2 regions of the Lelliottia nimipressuralis genome follow, and region 2 is predicted to be linked to the other one. Evidence: predicted binding sites of a transcription regulator. Region 2 holds the regulator's gene; the other holds the start of a gene.
What was found. The regulator Fur, encoded in region 2, represses iron uptake genes when iron is present. The targets are predictions, from matches to a motif close to ATAATAATGAGAACNACTATCAA.

Region 1: efeU (iron uptake transporter permease EfeU) is a predicted target of Fur. The motif match lies at 1,135-1,157, and genes of this name have one in related genera.

What each region holds. Positions count from the first base shown of each region.
Region 1 is NZ_CP167172.1:1,677,690-1,681,109, reverse strand. It holds gene efeO (iron uptake system protein EfeO) at 1-207, opposite strand, end outside; gene efeU (iron uptake transporter permease EfeU) at 252-1,085, opposite strand; gene ACB496_RS07755 (NupC/NupG family nucleoside CNT transporter) at 1,337-2,521, shown strand; gene ACB496_RS07750 (DUF3574 domain-containing protein) at 2,613-3,032, shown strand; gene putP (sodium/proline symporter PutP) at 3,090-3,420, opposite strand, start outside.
Region 2 is NZ_CP167172.1:1,334,651-1,338,070, forward strand. It holds gene chiP (chitoporin ChiP) at 1-1,180, shown strand, start outside; gene chiQ (ChiQ/YbfN family lipoprotein) at 1,227-1,556, shown strand; gene fur (ferric iron uptake transcriptional regulator) at 1,663-2,109, opposite strand; gene fldA (flavodoxin FldA) at 2,404-2,934, opposite strand; gene ybfE (LexA regulated protein) at 3,092-3,379, opposite strand.

The sequences.
Region 1 (3,420 bases), 340 kb from region 2:
GATTTCCCACTCCAGCGCCTTCTGGCTATGGTTCTGAATGATAAACTGGGTTTTACCGCTGTTGACCGTGATGGTCATCGGCTCACACTGTTTATCGTTCACGGTGACTTTCACCTGAGGAACATCTGCCGCGCCCGCTGAGAATGCAAACGCAAACAGCGCTGCCACACCTGCCTGTAATGCAGTACGTCGAAATTGAATTGCCATGACCCTTCCCTTTCTAAAAGTATGTATAAACAACACGAAGCACTTCAGGGCGCAGTACGCGACGGCTGAGTACTGGGGCGTGATGGCATAAAGAACAGCACCAGCGCCGGAATGAGATAGATGAAATACATCGCCACTTCGCTGACGCTCGGCGTTTCCTGATAGCCGAAGATGCCTTCGAGCAGGGTGCCGGTCAGAGAGTGGGTGGAGAGCGTATTACTGAAATCGAACGCAACGTCCTGGAAGTGGTTCCACAGGCCCGCCTCGTGGAAGGCGCGAATCGCCCCTGCCGCCAGCCCGGCGGCGACCAGCAGAATGAACAGGCTGGTCCATTTGAAGAACGCGCCAAGGTTCAGGCGAATGCCGCCCCAGTAGAGCATGAATCCCAGCACAATCGCGGTGGCGAGACCCAGCATCGCGCCGAGCGGCGGCCAGATCCCCACGTCCTGCTGGAACGCCGCCAGCAGGAAGAAGACTGACTCCAGCCCTTCGCGGGCGACGGCGAAAAAGACCATCCCAATCAGCGCCCAGCCGTGGTGGTTGCCCTTTTGCAGCGCGTGATCGACAGCCTGCTCCAGCTGCACTTTGACGTTACGCGAGACTTTGCGCATCCAGAACACCATCCAGGTGAGGATCACCACGGCGATCACCGCCACGATCCCTTCGAACAGCTCCTGCTCTTTTTGCGGGAATTCACCGGTGGTTTCGTTAATCAGGATCCCGAGACCTAAACAGAGTGCGGCGGCGAGAATAACGCCAATCCACATCACACCAATCCAGCGGCCGCGCTGGGTGCGCTTCAGGTAGCTGGCAATCAGACTGACAATTAAGGCCGCTTCAAGCCCTTCACGTAACATAATGAGAAATGGAACAAACATGCCGACACCTTAAATGTTTATCGCGGTCAACTGGTGCAAAGAAAGGTAAATAACTGTGATAGTGATTATCATTACGGCAGAAAGAAAAACAAGCGAATTGTGTCAGGTTTTGATGACCAGTTGTAAATCCATCGCCGGTTAATAGTTACGATCGTTACCGTTATGTATATAACTTATAACGTAAATGCCCATTTACGGTTTCCCTGCCCTATGGCTAAATAAGCGCTTCGTTTACCTGCTGAAAATTCAAAATGTATAACTTTGTTCATTTCCTGCTGGCGCTGGTCATTATTCTTGCGCTCGCCTGGCTGGTGAGTTTCGACCGCCGAAAAATTCGTATTCGTTATGTTTTACAGCTTATTGTGATTGAAATTGCGCTGGCGTTCTTTTTCCTGCACGCCGAAAGCGGTCTCTTCGTGATTAAATATGTCTCCGGTTTCTTTGAATCCCTGCTGAAATTTGCCGCGGAGGGCACCAATTTTGTCTTTGGCGGAATGGGTGAAAAAGGGCTGGCGTTCATTTTCCTCGGCGTGTTGTGTCCGATTATCTTTATTTCTGCCCTGATCGGTATTCTCCAGCACTGGCGAATTCTGCCGATTTTTATTCGTCTGATCGGCACCCTGCTGTCAAAACTGAATGGCATGGGCAAGCTGGAATCCTTTAACGCCGTCAGCTCACTCATTCTCGGCCAGTCGGAAAACTTCATTGCTTACAAAGGGGTGCTCGGCGATCTCTCGTCTCGTCGTCTGTTCACCATGGCGGCGACGGCGATGTCCACCGTTTCCCTGTCGATCGTCGGCGCTTATATGACCATGCTTGATGCGAAATTCGTGGTCGCGGCGCTGATCCTCAATATGTTCAGCACCTTTATTATTCTGTCGGTCATTAACCCGGCAAGCCCGGAAGCCGAGCCGGAAATCAAACTGGAAAAACTGCACGAATCCCAGAGCTTCTTTGAGATGCTGGGCGAGTATATTCTGGCCGGTTTTAAAGTGGCGATGATTATTCTGGCGATGCTGATTGGCTTTATTGCCCTTATTAGCGCCGTCAACGCCCTCTTCTCCAGCCTGTTTGGAATGAGCTTCCATCAGATCCTTGGCTATGTATTTTATCCGCTGGCGTGGCTGGTGGGCATTCCCCTGAGTGATGCGCTGAACGCGGGCAGTATTATGGCGACCAAACTGGTGGCAAATGAATTTGTGGCGATGATTGAGCTGCAAAAAATTGCCGGTCAAATGACACCGCGCGGGCTGGGCATTCTCTCTATCTTCCTGGTGTCGTTCGCCAACTTTGCCTCTATCGGCATCGTGGCCGGGGCGATCAAAGGGCTGAATGAGAAACAAGGCAACGTGGTATCTCGCTTTGGTCTGCGTCTGGTGTACGGCGCGACGCTGGTGAGCTTGCTGTCGGCAAGCTTTGCGGGGCTGGTGCTTTAACACCGTTTGTCGAACAGATGATATGCAGGCCGGGTCAGCGTTAGTGCCACCCGGCTTTTTCTTGCAACAATAACAATGAGGATAGCGAACAATGACCATCAAAACAGGGCTTATGGTTGCCGCACTTTTCATGCTGGCCGGCTGCAACGCCCCCTCGCATACGGCTCCTGACGCCACCTGCAAAGTGGATAACCAGATGCAGCAAACCACGCTCTATTTCGGTCTGAATCGTCCGGCGGGTTCCGCCATCACCGGGCAGGAGTGGCAGCAGTTTGTCGATCAGGACGTGACGCCGCGTTTTCGCGATGGCTTAACGGTGTTTGATGCGCGCGGACAGTGGCTGGGCAATGACGGGAAAGTGGCGCGTGAGCCAAGTAAAGCGTTGATGCTGATCCACGGGAAAGATGCTCAGAGCGAGAGCAATATCGAAGCATTACGCGGGATCTACAAATCACGGTTTGCACAGGAGTCGGTGATGCGCGTTGATCAACCGGTCTGCGTGCAGTTCTGACAAATAAAAAGCCGGGCGGCGACGACGCCTTACCCGGCTTTGAACACCTGTTAACGCTTATTCAGGCTGTAACTTTACCGGCGGTGCCGTGTGGTAATGCGCATCCGCTTCGGCAAAACGTTCCTGCATAGCCGCCGACGGCGCTTTCCCCAGCAGGCTGAACACCACAATCCCGATGCTGCCGAAGATAAAGCCTGGAATGATTTCATACAGGCCCAGCCACGCGAACTGTTTCCAGACGATAACCGTCATCGCACCGATGATCATCCCCGCCAGCGCGCCGTTTCGGGTCATGCGTGACCAGAGTACCGAGAACAGCACCACCGGACCAAAGGCCGCACCGAAGCCCGCCCAGGCGTAGCTCACCAGGCCCAGCACGCGGTTTTCC
Region 2 (3,420 bases):
CAACCTGGATTTCCAGTCCGGTTATGCCGCTGATATGTTTGGCCTGGATATTGCCGCGTTTACTGCCATTGAAATGGCGGAAAACGGCGATAGCGCACACCCGAACGAAATCGCATTCTCCTCCAGTAATAAAGCTTACAAAGAAGACTGGTCGGGCGATAAGAGCGGTATCAGCCTGTATAAAGCGGCGGCCAAATTTAAATACGGTCCGGTATGGGCGCGCGGCGGTTATATTCAGCCAACCGGCCAGACTCTGTTAGCTCCGCACTGGAGCTTTATGCCGGGTACTTACCAGGGCGCAGAAGCCGGGGCGAACTTTGATTATGGCGACGCTGGTGCGTTGAGCTTCTCGTACATGTGGACCAACGAGTACAAAGCGCCGTGGCACATCGAGATGGACAAGTTCTACCAGAACGATAAAAAGACGCGGGTGGAATATCTGCACTCACTCGGCGCGAAATATGACTTCAAAAATGATCTGGTACTGGAAGCGGCATTCGGTCAGGCAGAAGGTTACGTCGATCAGTACTTCGCCAAAGCCAGCTACAAATTCGATATCGTTGGCGGCCCGCTGACCACCAGCTATCAGTTCTACGGTACGCGCGACAAAGTCAGCGATGGCGGCGTAAACGATCTGTATGACGGCACCGCATGGCTGCAGGCTCTGACCTTCGGCTACAAAATTGGTCAGGTAGATTTGCGACTCGAAGGAACTTACGTTAAAGCGGAAGGGCAGCAGGGCTACTTCCTGCAGCGTATGACGCCAACGTACGCCTCGTCTAACGGTCGTCTGGATATCTGGTGGGATAACCGTTCTGACTTCAACGCCGACGGCGAAAAAGCGCTCTTCTTCGGCGCGATGTATGACCTTAAAAACTGGAATCTGCCGGGCTGGGCGGTGGGCGCATCTTACGCCTACGCATGGGACGCGAAGCCAGCTGACATGGCGACGCCAGATGCCTACTACGATCCAAACTATCGTCTGAAAGAGTCTTCATACAGCCTGGATGCAATGTATACCCTGCAGGATGGTCGCGCCAAAGGCACCATGTTCAAACTGCACTTCACGCAATACGACAACCACTCCGATATTCCGAGCTACTCGGGCGGTTACGGCAACATCTTCCAGGATGAGCGTGACGTGAAATTCATGGTTATCGCACCTTTCACCATCTTCTGATGAACGATCTGGCGGGATCACTCCCGCCGGAATGGAGACCGACATGTTGAAGAAAATCGCATTCGTTGCTGTGCTGGCCGCAGGGCTGACCGCCTGCGCGCAACCTCAGGCGCAGAAAGAAGACTCTCGCCTGAAAGAGGCTTACAGCACCTGCATTAACACCGCTGAAGGCTCGCCGGAAAAAATCGAAGCCTGTCAGAGCGTACTGACGGTGCTGAAGAAAGAGAAAGCCCATGAGCAGTTCGCGACGCAGGAAAACATCCGCGTGATGGATTACCAGGCCTGCATTCAGGCGCGTAAAACCGGTAACGATCAGGAAGTGGCAAAACGTTGCGATCAGATCTGGAAAGAGATCCGCAGTAACAACGCACAGTAATTCGTTGTATTCAGCGCCCGGCCGCGAAAGCTTGCCGGGCGTTTTTGCATTTATTGCAGGCAAAAAAAAAGCCAACCGTCAGGTTGGCTCAGAGTTTGTAACACGATTATTTGGTATCGTGTGCATGCTCGTTTTCGCGGCAATCGCCTTCAGCACAATGACCATACAGGTACAGGCTATGGTTGGTCAGACGGATGCCATGTCGGGTGGCGATTTCACGTTGACGTGCTTCGATGGAGTCATCGCTGAATTCAATCACCTTGCCACAGTCGAGGCAGATCAGGTGATCGTGATGATGCTGTTGCGTCAGTTCAAAAACGGATTTACCGCCTTCGAAATTATGGCGGGTGACAATCCCGGCGTCATCGAACTGGTTCAGAACGCGGTATACGGTCGCCAGTCCAATCTCTTCGCCCATGTCGATCAGACGTTTGTATAAGTCTTCCGCACTGACGTGATGGTTGTCCGGCCCTTGCAGAACTTCCAGGATTTTTAAACGAGGAAGCGTAACTTTCAGGCCAGCCTTCTTTAATGCGGTATTGTTGTCAGTCATGCGGAATCTGTCCTGTTGCTAAACGATTCACTTCCTTAGAAGAAGTGACAGAAAATGCAGTTGGGATAATGCGTCTCATTATAGAACTGCCATGCCTAAATGAAAACTGCAAGTCTCAAGCAAAGTATGCTTATAAAAACGTGGTATCACCAACAAACTTGTTGGATGGCATCCACTTTAACCCGGGGACATTGTACAGGTATGAACACGAAAGTTAAAAATTTGTAGCAATTATTTTAATCGGTATTATCTATCAATGAGGTGCAACGTAGTCAGTTGCACCTCATCACTGCATTACGCGTTCAGGATGTCGTCGAGGTGCAGCTCTTCGCGGATCTGTTTTACCCACTTGTCGACGCGCTCAGCGGTCAGTTCTGGCTGACGGTCTTCGTCGATAGCCAGGCCAACAAAGTGGTCGTCATCCGCCAGGCCTTTAGAAGCTTCGAAATGATAACCCGCCGTTGGCCAGTGACCGACGATTGCCGCGCCGCGCGGTTCAATGATGTCGCGGATGGTGCCCAATGCATCACAGAAGTATTCCGCGTAGTCTTCCTGGTCGCCGCAGCCGAAGAGGGCAACGAGTTTACCGTTGAAATCCACTTCTTCCAGCGTCGGGAAGAAATCATCCCAGTCACACTGTGCTTCGCCGTAGTACCAGGTTGGAATGCCAAGCAGCAGAATATCGTAACCTTCGAGATCCTCTTTGCTGCTCTTAGCAATGTCATGTACGTCGGCAACGTCTTTACCAAGCTGTTTTTGAATGTTTTTTGCGATGTTTTCGGTATTACCGGTATCGCTGCCGAAGAAAATGCCGATGATTGCCATGAGTGAAATAACCTCTTGAAACTTAATGGTATGGTGGCGCAAATTGTCCACGGATAAGGGCAATCATAGCAGAACAGGGAAGTCTGCGGAAACAGCTATCACGCGGGACTGCACTCTGTGCTACATGAAAGGGACAATTGAGGGGATTTTCAGACGATCACCTGGTGCTGCGCCATGCCTGAAGCTGTGCCATCAGCATCTCTTCAATCAGCTCGCTGCGGCTGATCTCGCGGGCATCGGCCAGTTCACTTAAGGCGTCGGCGGCCTCCGCGTTGAGTTTCAGCTCGACGCGTTTAAGCCCACGACTTTTGTCGCGTTTCAGCTGATTGCGCTTATTGATGCGCAACTGTTCATCACGCGAAAGCGGATTGGTTTTTGGTCGTCCCGGTCGACGTTCAGTCGCGAACAGATCTAGTGTCGTGCGGTCCGTTTGTTCTTTGGCCATGATTCAGAAACTTCGGGGAAAACGAGCGGCCCTGCTATTGC